Regions from separate parts of the Streptomyces sp. NPDC004658 genome, predicted to be linked through region 2. Evidence: riboswitches for the same ligand, from Rfam matches in the RefSeq annotation. Region 2 holds a riboswitch; the other holds the start of a gene.

Region 1 (7,618 bases), on a different contig from region 2:
CCGCGCAGTGAAGGACGGCGTCAACGGCGTCGCGCTCGGCGTCTTCATCTTCTTCTTCCTGGCCGTCACGGTCATGGGCTTCCTGGCCGCGCGCTGGCGCAGGGCCGAGAACGAGCACTCGCTGGACGAGTGGGGTCTGGGCGGCCGGTCCTTCGGCACCTGGATCACCTGGTTCCTGCTCGGTGGCGACCTGTACACGGCCTACACCTTCGTCGCCGTCCCGGCGGCGATCTACGCGGCGGGCGCGGCCGGGTTCTTCGCGGTGCCGTACACGATCCTGGTGTACCCGCTGATCTTCACGTTCCTGCCGCGCATGTGGTCGGTCTCGCACAAGCACGGCTACGTGACCACCTCCGACTTCGTGCGCGGCCGGTTCGGCTCGAAGGGCCTGTCGCTGGCGGTGGCGGTGACCGGCATCCTGGCGACGATGCCGTACATCGCGCTCCAGCTCGTCGGCATCCAGGCGGTGCTGGACGTGATGGGCGTCGGCGGCGGCGAGAACACCAACTGGTTCGTGAAGGACCTGCCGCTGCTCATCGCCTTCGGCGTGCTGGCGGCCTACACCTACTCCTCCGGACTGCGTGCCCCGGCGCTGATCGCGTTCGTCAAGGACACCCTGATCTACATCGTCATCGCGGTGGCGATCATCTACATCCCGATCAAGCTGGGCGGGTTCGACGACATCTTCGCCAAGGCGGGTGAGGCGTTCAGCCAGGTGAATCCGGCCACCGGCAAGCCGCGCGGGGCGCTGGCGCCGGGGGAGGCGAACCAGTGGACGTACGCCACGCTGGCGCTCGGCTCCGCGCTCGCGCTGTTCATGTACCCGCACTCGATCACCGCGACCCTGTCCGCCAGGAGCCGTGAGGTGATCCGCCGCAACACCACCATCCTGCCGCTGTACTCCCTCATGCTGGGCCTGCTGGCGCTGCTCGGGTTCATGGCGATCGCGGCCGGCGTGAAGGTCACCAACGGCCAGCTGGCCATCCCGCAGCTGTTCGAGGACATGTTCCCGGACTGGTTCGCGGGCGTGGCGTTCGCGGCGATCGGTATCGGCGCGCTGGTCCCGGCGGCGATCATGTCCATCGCGGCGGCGAACCTGTTCACCCGCAACATCTACAAGGACTTCATCAAGCCCGACGCGACGCCGGAGCAGGAGACCCGCGTCTCCAAGCTGGTCTCGCTGCTGGTGAAGGTGGGCGCGCTGGTCTTCGTCCTCACCATGGACAAGACGGTCGCGATCAACTTCCAGCTGCTGGGCGGCATCTGGATCCTGCAGACCTTCCCGGCCCTGGTCGGCGGTCTGTTCACCCGCTGGTTCCACCGCTGGGCGCTGCTCGCCGGCTGGGCGGTCGGCATGGTCTACGGCACGGTCGCGGCCTACGGCATCGCCTCGCCGACGCAGAAGCACTTCGGCGGCAACGCCAAGGAGATCCCCGGCATCGGGGAGATCGGCTACATCGGTCTGACGGCGTTCGTCCTGAACCTCCTGGTGACCGTGGTCCTCACCTTCGTCCTGAAGGCCGTGAAGGCCCCTGAGGGCGTCGACGAGACGAGGCCGGAGGACTACACGGCGGACGCCGGCGACCCCGGTGTCCAGGTGGAACTGCCGCCGGCGACCGCGGGCGCCGGTCACTAGGCAGCGTCGCTCGACGGGCCGCCGGAGGGGATCCGGCGGCCCGTTGTCGTACCCGTCCGGCACACTCGGCGTCATGGACCTCGTGATCCGGAAGGCCGCTCCCGACGAGTACGGCGACCTGGGCGAGATCACCGCCCAGGCCTACCGCGGCGACGGCCTGCTCGCCTTCGACGAGAGCGGCTGGTACCTCGGCGAGCTGCGTGACGTGGCCAAGCGGGCCGCCGCCGCGGACGTCCTCGTGGCCGTCCGCGACGGCGTCCTCCTCGGCGGGGTCACCTTCGCCCGCTCCGGCGGCCCCATGACCGACATAGCGGGGCCGGGGGAGGCGGAGATCCGCATGCTCGCGGTCGCCCCCGCGGCCCGGGGCCAGGGTGCCGGCCAGGCGCTGGTGCGGGCCTGCGTCGGGCGGGCGCGGGCCACCGAGGGCTGTGTCCGCGTGGTCCTCTCGACCCAGCGGACGATGCACGCCGCCCACCGCCTCTACGCCCGCCTCGGTTTCGTCCGCGCCCCCGAGCGGGACTGGAATCCCCTGCCGGGCCGGGACGACCTCACCCTCCTCGCGTACGAGTTGCCCCTCTGAGACCGGGCCGACACTACATCTGGGGGTGATGTGGCAGCCCGGCACTAGATGTATGCTCATCCTCGCTGTCGTCGCAGGGGAATCCGGTGCCAATCCGGAACTGTCCCGCAACGGTGTACTCGCGTGCCTCCGCACGCCTGTCGAGTCCGAAGACCTGCCGGCGGTGCACCCGGCCGTCCAGGCCCGGGTGGTTCTGACGTCCGGGCCTCGTGGAGTGGGCCGGTGGACGCGACGCCGTGCGCGCTCGTGGCTGCCCCCTGCCCTCCGCCAGGCCCTGTGCCGAGCGAGGGAGTGCCCCACGTGACCATCGCGCCAGCCGACCCGGCTTCCGTCAGCGAGCCGGAGACCGACGGTCCCGGTGCCGCGCTGCTGCGGACCCTGACCGAGCTGACCGCCGACCTGCCGGACGCCGACCCGGGCCGGGTCGCCGCCGCCGCGCTGCGCGGCCGGTCCGCCCGGGCCGACGAGGCGGAGCTGCGGGAGCTGGCCACGGAGGCCGCCGCCGGTCTGATCTCCGAGGACCCCGCGTACTCGAAGCTGGCCGCCCGGCTGCTGACCCGCGCGATCCGGGACGAGGCCGCCTCGCAGGGCGTGACGTCCTTCACCGAGTCGATCGCGGTCGGCCACCGCGAGGGCCTGATCGCCGACCGCACCGCCGAGTTCGTACGGCTGCACGCCGAGCGCCTCGACGCACTGGTCGACCGTGCGGCGGACGACCGGTTCGGCTACTTCGGCCTGCGCACCCTGCACAGTCGCTACCTGCTGCGTCACCCGATCACGCGCAAGGTCGTGGAAACCCCGCAGCACTTCATGCTGCGCGTGGCGAGCGGTCTCGCCGAGGACGACACGACCCGCTCCGTGGACGAAGTGGCCGCGCTGTACGGCCTGATGAGCCGCCTGGACTACCTGCCGTCCTCCCCCACCCTGTTCAACTCCGGTACGCGCCACCCGCAGATGTCGTCCTGCTACCTGCTCGACTCGCCGCTGGACGAGCTGGACTCCATCTACGACCGCTACCACCAGGTCGCCCGGCTGTCGAAGCACGCCGGGGGCATCGGCCTGTCCTACTCGCGCATCCGCTCGCGCGGTTCGCTGATCCGGGGGACGAACGGGCACTCCAACGGGATCGTGCCGTTCCTGAAGACCCTGGACGCCTCGGTCGCGGCGGTGAACCAGGGCGGCCGGCGCAAGGGCGCGGCGGCGGTCTACCTGGAGACCTGGCACTCCGACATCGAGGAGTTCCTGGAGCTGCGGGACAACACCGGCGAGGACGCCCGACGCACCCACAACCTCAACCTCGCGCACTGGATCCCGGACGAGTTCATGCGCCGGGTCGACGCCGACGGGCCGTGGTCGCTGTTCTCCCCCGCCGACGTGCCCGAACTGGTCGACCTGTGGGGCGAGGAGTTCGACGCCGCCTACCGCAGGGCCGAAGCGGCGGGCCTGGCGAAGAAGACCATCCCGGCGCGGGAGCTGTACGGCCGGATGATGCGCACCCTCGCCCAGACCGGCAACGGCTGGATGACCTTCAAGGACGCCGCCAACCGCACCGCCAACCAGACCGCCGAGCCCGGCAACGTCATCCACTCCTCCAACCTCTGCACCGAGATCCTGGAGGTCACCAACGACGGCGAAACAGCCGTCTGCAACCTCGGCTCCGTCAACCTCGGCGCGTTCGTGGACGCGGCGACGGGGGACATCGACTGGGAGCGGCTGGACGAGACGGTCCGCACGGCCGTGACCTTCCTGGACCGCGTGGTCGACATCAACTTCTACCCGACCGAGCAGGCGGGCCGCTCCAACGCCCGGTGGCGCCCGGTCGGCCTGGGGGCGATGGGCTTGCAGGACGTCTTCTTCAAACTCCGCCTCCCCTTCGACTCGGCCGAGGCCAAGGCCCTGTCGACCCGTATCGCCGAGCGGATCATGCTCGCCGCCTACGAGACCTCCGCCGACCTCGCCGAACGCAACGGCCCGCTGCCCGCCTGGGACCAGACCCGCGCCGCCCGGGGCGTCCTCCACCCCGACCACTACGACGTCGAGCCGAGCTGGCCCGAGCGCTGGGACGCCCTCCGCGAGCGGATCGCGGAGACGGGCATGCGCAACGCGCTGCTGCTCGCGATCGCGCCGACGGCCACGATCGCGTCGATCGCGGGGGTGTACGAGTGCATCGAGCCGCAGGTGTCCAACCTGTTCAAGCGCGAGACCCTCTCGGGGGAGTTCCTCCAGGTCAACTCCTACCTCGTGCAGGACCTGAAGGACCTCGGCGTCTGGGACGCCCGCACCCGCGAGGCCCTGCGCGACTCCAACGGCTCGATCCAGGACTTCCCCTGGATCCCCGACAACGTGCGCAAGCTGTACCGCACCGCCTGGGAGATCCCCCAGCGCGGCCTGATCGACATGGCCGCCGCCCGCACGCCCTTCCTCGACCAGGGCCAGTCCCTCAACCTCTTCATGGAGACGCCCACCATCGGCAAGCTCTCCTCGATGTACGCCTACGCCTGGAAGCAGGGCCTGAAGACCACGTACTACCTGCGTTCGCGCCCCGCGACGAGGATCGCCCGCGCCGCCCGAGCCACCGTCCCCGTACAGCAGCCGGCACCCGAAGAAGCCGTCGCCTGCTCCCTGGAAAACCCCGAGTCCTGCGAGGCCTGCCAGTAATGACCACCCGTAACGCCAACCTGCTCGACCCGGGCTTCGAACTCACCCTGCGCCCCATGCGCTACCCCGACTTCTACGAACGCTACCGGGACGCCATCAAGAACACCTGGACCGTCGAGGAGGTCGACCTCCACTCCGACGTCGCCGACCTCGCCAGGCTGACACCGGAGGAGCAGCACCTCATCGGCCGCCTGGTGGCGTTCTTCGCCACCGGCGACTCCATCGTGGCGAACAACCTCGTGCTCACCCTCTACAAGCACATCAACTCGCCGGAAGCGCGGCTGTATCTGTCGCGCCAGCTGTTCGAGGAGGCCGTCCACGTCCAGTTCTACCTGACCCTCCTGGACACCTACCTCCCCGACCCCGACGACCGCGCCGCCGCCTTCGCCGCCGTCGAGAACATCCCCTCCATCCGCGAGAAGGCAGAGTTCTGCTTCAAGTGGATCAACGAGGTGGAGAAGATCGACCGCCTGGAGACCAGGGCCGACCGCCGCCGCTTCCTGCTCAACCTGATCTGCTTCGCCGCCTGTATCGAAGGACTCTTCTTCTACGGCGCGTTCGCCTACGTCTACTGGTTCCGCAGCCGCGGCCTCCTGCACGGCCTGGCCACCGGCACCAACTGGGTCTTCCGCGACGAGACCATGCACATGAGCTTCGCCTTCGACGTCGTCGACACCGTCCGCAAAGAAGAACCCGACCTCTTCGACGACCAACTCCAGCAGCAGGTCACCGACATGCTGCGCGAGGCCGTCGAAGCCGAGCTCCAGTTCGCCCGCGACCTGTGCGGTGACGGCCTGCCCGGCATGAACACCGAGTCCATGCGCCAGTACCTGGAGTGCGTCGCCGACCAGCGCCTCACGCGCCTCGGCTTCGCCCCGGTGTACGGCTCCGAGAACCCCTTCTCCTTCATGGAGCTCCAGGGCGTCCAGGAGCTGACGAACTTCTTCGAGCGCCGTCCGTCGGCGTACCAGGTCGCCGTGGAGGGCACGGTCGACCTGGACGAGGACTTCTGACGGGCCGTTACTTCAGTTTCACCGCGTCCCCGGCCGACACGACCCGCGCGGTCGTCGTCGTGCCGGGGAAGTACCAGCGCCAGCTGCCCGCAGCGGTGGCGGTGACCTTGGTGCTGAGCTTTCCGGCGTCGCCCGTGCGCACGGTCTTCACCGTGCGGTAGTGGGCGGCGCCGTCCGCCTTGAACTGGAGCTGCACGTTCTGCCCGGCGAACCCGTGGTACTTCAGGTCCTCCCAGTTCGCCCGGGACAGCTTGCCGGTGACGGTCAGCTTGGCGCCCTTGGCGACGGGCTCGGGCGAGGCGTCCGTGGTCAGTCGCGAGGCCCGCTTGACCTTGTACTCGGCGATCCGGTCGGAGATCCAGTAGTCGCCGTCGTTCGCCTTGACGGTGGCGTCGACCTGCCAGACGCCGGCCAGCTTGTTGCTGTCCATGTCATCGCTGTCGCGGATCCAGGCCGGGGCGACCGTCATCGTGACCGTGCACACCGACGTGGTGTGCGACTTCTTCACGCAGGACGTCCCGGTCCACTCGAAGAAGCCCCAGCCGTAGGTCGTGTTGAGAGTGCCGGCATCGGTCACCCCCTTCACGCCGGAGTTGTCCTTGATCGTGAGGTCGATGGGGAACGTGACCTTCTTCGACGTCCCGACGATCACGTTCCCGCCCTTGTTGACGACGGTCTTCACGACGCGGATGTCTCCCCTGCCCTCCGCGTGGGCGCCCGTCGCGGTCAGCAGCGTCAGGGCCGCGGCCCCGCCCGCCAGGGCCCAGGCCTTCCCGGCCGTTCTGCCTCGCATGTTCCCTCCCCTTGTGGTGTGGGAGGCGAGGTTACACAGCGGGTGGGCAGGGCTCGTCAGGCGGGGTGGGCCGCGCCGTGGCGCCTCCTGCGGGGCTCGGGCTCCTGCGCCGGCTGGGTGGGCCGGGGTGTCGCCGGCCGCTCGGCCGCCTTGAGCTGGCGGTCGATGCGCCGGTCGCGCACGATGCCGAGCACGGACGGGAGGACCAGGAGGACCAGGATCCCGAGGGTGGCGAGCATTCCGATCAGGCCTTCAATCTGGTTTCCGTTCATGACACCACTGTCGCGCCGGACACGCCTTACCGGGAGTGGCAGGACTGCCGTAGAGCCTCGAATTCCTGCCACTGTCGAGGCACACTGGCAGCATGCTGAAGAACGTGGCGGCCGTGCTGCTGGACGGGGTGCATCCCTTCGAGCTGGGTGTCGTGTGCGAGGTGTTCGGCATCGACCGCAGCGACGACGGGCTGCCCGTGTACGACTTCGCCGTGGTGTCGGCGGAGGGGCCCGTCCTGAGCACCCACTGCGGGTTCACCGTGTCCACGCCGCACGGACTGGAACGGCTGGAAGAGGCCGATCTGATCGCCGTGCCGGCCGGTGAGACCTATACGGAGCGCGAGTATCCGCCGGAGCTGCTGGCGGCGCTGCGGCGCGCCGTGGACCGGGGCACCCGGGTGCTCAGCGTCTGCTCCGGGGTGTTCGTGCTGGCCGCGGCGGGGCTGCTGGACGGGCGGCGGTGCGCGGCGCACTGGCACAACGCCGAGCAGTTGTCCCGGCGCTATCCGCGGCTCACGGTCGAGCCGGACGTGCTGTACGTGGACGAGGACCCCGTGATCACCTCCGCCGGCACCGCCGCCGGGATCGACGCCTGTCTGCACATCGTGCGCAAGGAGCAGGGACCGGAGGTGGCCAACAAGATCGCCCGCCGGATGGTGGTGCCCC
Region 2 (7,618 bases):
GCGAAGATCGAGAACGTGGCGTTCGTGTGCCCGTTCACCTTCGGTCCCGTCACCGTGCTGTCGTAGGCGGCGATCGCGTTGTGGTAGACCAGGTAGACCAGCGCGGCGCCGGTGAGGGCCCCGACGACCTGTGCGAACCAGTACGGCAGCACCTTGAGCCAGGGGAAGCCGCGGCGCAGGGCCATGGCCAGGGTCACGGCCGGGTTGAGGTGGGCGCCGCTGACGCCGCCGGCCACGTAGACGCCGAAGACGACGGCCAGCGCCCAGCCCCAGGTGATCAGGAGCCAGTCGCCGGCTGCCAGGAAGATCGTGGTGGGGGTGGCGGCCCGGCCCGAGCCGGGCAGTGCCGCTACCGCCATCGCGACCACGCCGCAGCCGAAGGCGATGAGGACGAGGGTTCCGAGGAACTCCGCCAGGCACTCGCCCAGCAGCCCGCCCCGGCTCCTGAGCCGTGACGGTTTGACGAGCGGGGGTATTTCGACAGCCATGGAGGCCCCCTCTGAAGAGAGCAAAGCGGCCAATAGCCCCATATTGGCTCACAACGTCACTCCCCGCAGGGTGACCGCCTCCGAACGGTCAGCGGCCGGTCAGCTGTCGAGGTCGTCGGCGTAGTGCCGGAACCCGTGCCGCTCCTCGTGCAGGGCCCACAGCCTGTCCGCGAGCGCCTCCGGGTCCTTGCGCGCGTGACCCGCTGTGATGGCCCCGGGAATGATCAGCTGGGCGACATGGATCCCCTCGCCCGCCAGCCGGTCGTGCAGCAGGTGGCCGTACGCGCTCTCCGCCGCGAAGGCGATCGAGGTGCCGGCCCGCTCGGGATGGGGTACGGCGGCGCTCCCGCCGTTGACGAACAGGATCGTCCCGCGCCCGAGCCGCCGCATGCCCGGCAGCACCTGCTGCACGGCGGCCACCGGCCCGTACACGGAGAACTCGATCGGCCCCACCAGGTCCCGGTGCCGGGTCTCCAGCACGGGCCGCATGAAGTCGCGGTGCGGCACCGGGCTGTACTGGAGCACCTCCACGGTCCCGAGGGCGTCGGCCAGCTCGCCCAGCGCCGCGGCGAGCTGCTCGGGCCGGCGCACGTCGGCGGCGAACCCGCGGGCGGTGACGCCCTCGGCCGCGAGCGCGTCGGCGATCGCGTCCAGCCGCCCCCGGTCCCGGGCGACGAGCCCGACGGCGAACCCCTCCCGCCCGAACCGCCGCGCGACGGCGGTGCCGAGCCCCGGTCCGGCTCCCACGATGGCGACACTGCTCATACCGGTCATCCGTACCGCGCAGCCGGCCTCCTCACACCGGTCAGGCCATCCAGAAGAACACCGCCGTCATCCGCTTGTCCTCCAGCGTCCGGCCGAAGTAGCCGGTCGCGCTGTGCACCAGGTTGGCGTGGTAGAGCAGCAGCCGGTTGTACCGGTGCGGGACGCGGACGTCCTCCTCGAAGTGGTCCGCCGGGACGTACCGCGTCCCCAGCGCCTCGACCAGGTTGGTGTGGGGGGCCTGGACGATGTTGCCGCCGAGCCGGCCGCCGGGCAGCGACTGGCGGTAGAAGGCGGTCCCGCAGTCCTTGGGGACTCCCGGGTTGAGGTAGAGCACGGCCGCGTACCGGCACAGCGCGCGGGAGTCGGTGTGCGGGCGGGGCTCGCTCTCGCCCTCGCCGACCACCTGGACGCAGTTGTGGTTGAGGGTGCCGCCGCCGGGCGCCCGCTGCACCCACAGCTCCTTCGCCCCGGTCGCCTTCCTGACCAGCCGCTCGATCCGGGCGAGTTCACCCGGCTCCAGGCCGGGCATGGCACGCAGGCCGGGCCAGGTCTCGGAGGTGTACGGATACCCCTCGACCCAGTCGTCCTTGGCCAGGCACCGCTCCCGCACGGCGTCGACGTCCGGCAGGACGTCGTCCAGCACCCAGTAGTCGCGGCCCCTGGTGGGCTTGCGGTAGGGCAGGACGGGCAGCGCGGCGGGGGGCCTGGGCGGTGAGGGTGGGGGCATGCGGCGAATCTAGGGGGCGGCCCGGTCTGCCTTCTCCCGGGGAGCGGTCAACCTTGTGCCGGGGAGCGGTCAACCTTCCGCCAACCGCGCCCGGGAGATTCTTTACCCGCGAGCACTGATACGAACGGCCCCCGCATCCGTACTGCTGTGCGTCCGAACCACGGGCGGGACCCACAGGCAGGAGGAACGGTGCGCTTTTCGCGGAACGCGACGGGAACTCTCTTCGTGGGCGGTGCGATGGCCCTGACCCTCGCGGCCCTCGCCTACCCGAGCATGCTGGGGCTGAGCACGGTCTCCAGCTCACAGTCGCGGATCATCGCGCAGACCCAGTGGGGGCCGCTGACGGAGGCCGACCGGGACTTCGTGGTCAAGGTGCGGGCGGCCGGCCTGTGGGAGTACCCGCTCGGCCAGATCGGGTTGCAGAAGGGCTCCACCAAGGGGGTCAAGACGGCCAGCGAGCACCTGGTCGACGGGCACGCCGCGCTGGACGCCTCCTGCCGCAAGATCGCCCCCATGCTCAACATCACGCTGCCCAACGTGGCGAGTCCGCAACAGGTGGGCTTCGTCAACCAGTTGCAGGGCGAGAGCGGCAAGCAGTTCGACACCGACTTCGCCAACATCCTGCGGATGACGCACGGCTCCATCTTCAACACGATCGCGAAGATCCGCTCCACCACCAAGAACTCGCTGGTGCGGGCCCTCGCGGACCAGGCCAACGACACCGTCCTGGACCACATGACGGTGATGGAGAAGACGGGCCTGGTCGACTTCGACCAGACCCTCTTCAACCAGACCACCCCGCCGAAGCTCCCCTCGTCCGACCTGACGCCGCCGGCCCCGGCGGCCGGCCAGCCGGAGGTGGTGCTCACCCCGCCGCCCACCGCCACGTCCACGCCGCTGGACCTCAGCGGCCTCGGCGGTGGCACGGGCGGTGCCGGCACGGGCGGTGGCGTCACCCCCAGCCCCGTTCCCTCGGCCGGTTAGGCCAGCCACACGGTGGTGTCCGGCGGCAGCTCCCCGCCCTCGGGCAGCGGGCCGCTGCTCAGCAGGACGTCGCCCGGCGGCAGCGGGACCGCTTCGGTGCCGAGGTTGGTGACGTTCCGCCAGGCCTCGGTGCGGCGGAAGTCCAGGACACCGGCGGGCGCGTCCGGCGTCCAGGTCAGCGTCTCGCCCTGGAGGACCTTGCGGCGCAGCCGCAGGGCCGCGCGGTACAGCTCCAGCGTGGAGCCCTCGGCGCCGGCCTGCGCCTCGACGGCGTACGCCGCGAAGGACGCCGGCTGCGGCAGCCAGCCGGGCCCGGGCCCGAAGCCGTACGACGGTCCGGTCGTCGTCCACGGCAGGGGCACCCGGCAGCCGTCGCGGCCCTTGCGGACGTGGCCGGTCTGCTCCCAGATCGGGTCCTGGAGGACCTCGGTGGGCAGGTCGGCGACCTCGGGCAGACCGAGTTCCTCCCCCTGGTAGAGGTACGCCGAACCGGGCAGCGCCAGCATCAGCAGGGTCGCCGCCCGAGCCCGGCGCAGCCCGGCCGCCGTGTCGATCGCGGGCGCGGTGCCGCCGGACAGCAGCCAGGCCGCCGGGTCGGTGCCGGGCGGCAGCATGAGCCGGGAGGCGTGGCGTACGACGTCGTGGTTGGACAGCACCCAGGTCGCGGAGGCGCCGGCGGCCCGGGCCGTGACCAGCGAGTCGGTGATGACGTCCCGCAGCTCCTCGGCGTCCCAGCCCGCCTCCAGGTACTCGAAGTTGAAGGCCTGGCCGAGTTCGTCGGGGCGGGCGTACAGGGCGCGGCGGGCGCCGGGGACCCAGGCCTCGGCGACGGCGGTGCGCGGCGGGCTGTAGGCGTCGAAGATCTTGCGCCAGTCGCGGTAGATCTCGTGGACCTCGTCCCGGTCCCAGTACGGGTGGCTGCCGGGCGGCACCAGCGGCAGGGCCTGCTCGCCGGTGGCGCCGATGCCGCCGACGTCCCGCAGCGGCTCGGTGAGGTCCTTGGCCAGGCCGTGGGCGACGTCCACGCGGAAGCCGTCCACGCCCCGGTCGGACCAGAACCGCAGGGTCGAGCGGAAGTCGGCGCGGACCTCCTCGTTGTCCCAGTTGAGGTCGGGCTGTTCCGGGGCGAACAGGTGCAGGTACCACTCCCCGTCGGGCACCCGCCGCCAGGCGCTGCCGCCGAACACGGACTGCCAGTCGCTGGGCGGCAGTTCACCGCGCGCGCCGCGCCCCGGCCGGAAGACGTACCGCTCCCGGGCGGCGGAGCCGGGCCCGGCACGCAGCGCCTCCTGGAACCACGGGTGCAGATGGGAGGTGTGATTGGGAACGATGTCCACGACGACCTTGAGCCCGAGCCGGTGGGCCTCGGCCACCAGGGCGTCGAAGTCGTCCAGGGTGCCGAGCCGCTCGTCGACACCGCGCGGGTCGATCACGTCGTAGCCGCCGTCGGCGAGTTCGGAGGGGTAGAAGGGGCTCAGCCACAGGGCGTCCACGCCGAGGGCGGCGAGATGGCCCAGCCGCTCGGCGACGCCCCGGAGGTCGCCGAGGCCGTCACCGTCGGCGTCGGCGAAACTGCGGGGGTAGACCTGGTAGATGACGGCCTGCCGCCACCAGTCGGGCTTCCTGGACGAGAGGTCCGGAAAGAGGTCTGCCATACGGGCTCCCAGGGGACGGACGACAGTACGGAATCTGTATCTGTCCACCTTGCCCGGAAAGGGAACCTTTCGCGGCCGTTCAGCCGACGCAGTGCTCCAACAGCCCCCGCACGTCCGCGTCCACCACCCGGTACCGCACCACGCGCCCCTCCTTCTCCCCCGCCACGACCCCGGCCGCCCGCAGCAGCCGCAGCGCCTGGGAGACGGCGGGGTCGTTCATCCCGGTGGCGATGGCGAGGTCGGACACGGCGAGCGGCCCGGTGCGGTACAGCGCCACCAGCAGCGCCAGCCGGTTGGCGTCGGCGAGCAGCGAGAAGCGGTCGGCCCAGGTGCGCAGACGCCCCGCCTCACCGATGGCGGCGATCGCCTCACACACCCGGTGGCCGTCGATGGAACGACGGTCGGCTCGGTCGGCAGGCACGAGATGCATGGGGCCAGTCTGGCAGGCCCCCTCTTTGTGATCTTCGATACCTGCGCAGGTACGCAGCTATGCAGGAAACCGCGTGCCCCTCTACGGTGGGCGGGCCGTGGTGTTCGGGAAGTCGATGCAAGGTCGACGCGGCCCTCGCCACTGTGATCGGGGAGTTCCCGTTCCGTCCGGCATCGCCGGGCCACTGGTCGCAGACCGGGAAGGCAGGGACGGCGGACGCACGACCCGTAAGCCAGGAGACCGGCCACGGCAGCTCACGAAGTGATCCACGAGGTGCTGGAGCGTGAACCCATGGCCGATGCCGCGTCCTTCCGCTGGCGACGCGAGGACACCGTCAAGACAGTCGGGCTGATGGCGGTGATCGTCGCCCTGCACGTCGTCGCCTTCGGCATCCTCTGTCTGCTCGTCGCGCCCGAGCACTACAAGGTCGGCTCCGACGCGTTCGGGATCGGGCTGGGCGTCACCGCCTACACCCTCGGCATGCGGCACGCCTTCGACGCCGACCACATCGCGGCGATCGACAACACCACCCGGAAGCTGATGGCCGACGGGAAGCGGCCGGTGTCGGTGGGGTTCTGGTTCGCGCTCGGCCACTCCAGCGTGGTGGTGCTGCTGGCCCTGCTGATCGCGGGCGGCACCTCGCTGGCCGGGAAGGTCATGAACGAGGGCTCCGCCACCCACCAGGTGCTCGGCTTCCTCGGCACGACGATCTCCGGCACGTTCCTCTACCTCATCGCCGCCCTCAACCTGGTCGCCCTCGTGGGCATCCTGAAGGTCTTCCGGGCGATGCGCGCGGGCGCCTACGACGAGAAGCAGCTGGAACAGCACCTGGACTCCCGGGGGTTCATGAACCGCGTCCTCGGCCGCCTCACGAAGTCCGTCTCCCGGCCGGGGCAGATGTACCCGCTCGGCTTCCTGTTCGGCCTCGGCTTCGACACGGCCACCGAGGTCACGCTGATGGTGATGGCGGGCTCGGGCGCGGCGGCGGGCCTGCCCTGGTACGCGGTCCTCTGTCTGCCCCTCCTCTTCGCGGCCGGGATGAGCCTGTTCGACACCCTCGACGGCACGTTCATGAACTTCGCCTACCAGTGGGCGTTCTCCAACCCGGTCCGCAAGGTCTTCTACAACCTCGCCATCACCGGCCTGTCCATCGCCGTCGCCTTCTTCATCGGCACCATCGAGCTGGTCGGCGTCCTGCACGAGAAGTTCGCCCTGCACGACGACATCACCGGCTGGATCGCCGGCCTCGACCTGGACAACGTCGGCTACCTCATCGTCGGCCTGTTCGTGCTGGTGTGGGCGGCGGCGCTGGCGTACTGGAAGGTCGCCCGGGTCGAGGAGCGCTGGGCGGTCTCCCCGTCCGCCGCGGAGTAGCGCCTACCGCGCGACCGTCTCCAGGTACAGCTTCACGTAGCGGTCGGCGTCCACCTCCAACGCCACGTCCACGAGGGCGCGTTCGCGACCGCCCTCGTGGATCTCGGACTCGCCGGGGCGCGGACGGCGGTCGACGATCGTCTGGCCCCGGGCGGGGCCGGGGGCGAGGCAGACCTCGACCGGGAGCAGGCGGGTGGTGATGCCCTGCGGGTCGGCGACCGCGCACACCGCGCCCGCGTCGCCGAGGCCGCCCGCCTCCTCCGCCTGAGGCGGCTCCCCCTGGTGGGCCGGCCGGTGGGCGAGCAGTTCACCGGCCAGGCGGGTGCCGGGCTCGTCGCTCGCGCGCAGCCGGTGGACCTCGCGGCTGTCCACGACGACCTGCTGGAAGACGTCCAGGCCGTACATCGTGATCGGCACCCCGGCCGTCAGCAGGATCGCCGCCGCCTCCGGGTCGTGCCAGACGTTGAACTCCGCGACCGGCGTGGCGTTCCCGGTGGCCACGGCCCCGCCCATGAACACGATCCGCTCGATGTTCCGGGTGACCTCGGGGTGGGTCCGCAGCAGCAGGGCGATGTTCGTGAGCGGCGCGGTCGGGATCAGCGTCACCGGGCGCGGGGAGGCCAGGATCTCCCGGTGCAGGAGGGTGACGGCGTCGACGTCCACCGGAGTCCGGGTGGGCGCGGGCAGGCCCAGGTCGCCCATGCCGTCGGCGCCGTGCACCGGGGCCGGGCGGGCCGGCTCCAGCAGCGGGCGCTCGGCACCCCGGGCCACCGGGATGTCGGGGGCGCCCGCCTGCTCCAGCACGGTGAGGGTGTTGCGGACCACCCCGTCCACGCCGGTGTTCCCGGCCACGCAGGTCACCGCCCGCAGGTCGAGTCCCGGGTGGCGTACGGCGAACAGCAGGGCCAGGGCGTCGTCGACGCCGGTGTCGCAGTCGATGATCACGGGAATGGGCTGACCGTCCACGGCGGACTCCTTCCGTCGAGCCGACCTTAGATCAGTACCGGGCCGGCATCAGTCCCAGAGCCCGGTCCCCCGGCCCGCCACCCGTGCGGCGACGCGCCGCAGGAGTTCGGCGGCGGGCAGCGGACCGGGGCGCCGGCCGTCGCGCAGGCGTACGGCGGCCAGCCCGGCGTCCGCCTCCCGCGCGCCGAACACCGCCTGGTACGGCACCAGGCGGGCGACCCCACCGGGA

What was found. Region 2 has a riboswitch for cobalamin ahead of ABZV94_RS30640 (HoxN/HupN/NixA family nickel/cobalt transporter). Riboswitches for the same ligand answer to the same signal wherever they lie in the genome.
Region 1: it holds a riboswitch for cobalamin, as region 2 does, so the genes downstream of both, ABZV94_RS11210 (ribonucleoside-diphosphate reductase subunit alpha) here and ABZV94_RS30640 (HoxN/HupN/NixA family nickel/cobalt transporter) in region 2, are expected to answer to the same signal.

The regions. Positions count from the first base shown of each region.
Region 1 covers NZ_JBEXKG010000022.1:34,489-42,106, forward strand. The annotation lists gene ABZV94_RS11195 (DUF3311 domain-containing protein) at 1-11, shown strand, start outside; gene mctP (monocarboxylate uptake permease MctP) at 8-1,636, shown strand; gene ABZV94_RS11205 (GNAT family N-acetyltransferase) at 1,710-2,216, shown strand; cobalamin riboswitch at 2,239-2,393, shown strand; gene ABZV94_RS11210 (ribonucleoside-diphosphate reductase subunit alpha) at 2,517-4,874, shown strand; gene ABZV94_RS11215 (ribonucleotide-diphosphate reductase subunit beta) at 4,874-5,887, shown strand; gene ABZV94_RS11220 (hypothetical protein) at 5,895-6,680, opposite strand; gene ABZV94_RS11225 (hypothetical protein) at 6,737-6,952, opposite strand; gene ABZV94_RS11230 (helix-turn-helix domain-containing protein) at 7,045-7,618, shown strand, end outside.
Region 2 covers NZ_JBEXKG010000123.1:16,156-23,773, forward strand. The annotation lists gene ABZV94_RS30610 (MIP/aquaporin family protein) at 1-488, opposite strand, end outside; gene ABZV94_RS30615 (SDR family NAD(P)-dependent oxidoreductase) at 588-1,253, opposite strand; gene ABZV94_RS30620 (DUF6445 family protein) at 1,294-1,980, opposite strand; gene ABZV94_RS30625 (DUF4142 domain-containing protein) at 2,206-2,964, shown strand; gene ABZV94_RS30630 (glycoside hydrolase family 13 protein) at 2,961-4,619, opposite strand; gene ABZV94_RS30635 (metalloregulator ArsR/SmtB family transcription factor) at 4,699-5,049, opposite strand; cobalamin riboswitch at 5,131-5,313, shown strand; gene ABZV94_RS30640 (HoxN/HupN/NixA family nickel/cobalt transporter) at 5,341-6,423, shown strand; gene ABZV94_RS30645 (nucleoside hydrolase) at 6,427-7,389, opposite strand; partial or broken gene ABZV94_RS30650 (threonine--tRNA ligase) at 7,438-7,605, opposite strand.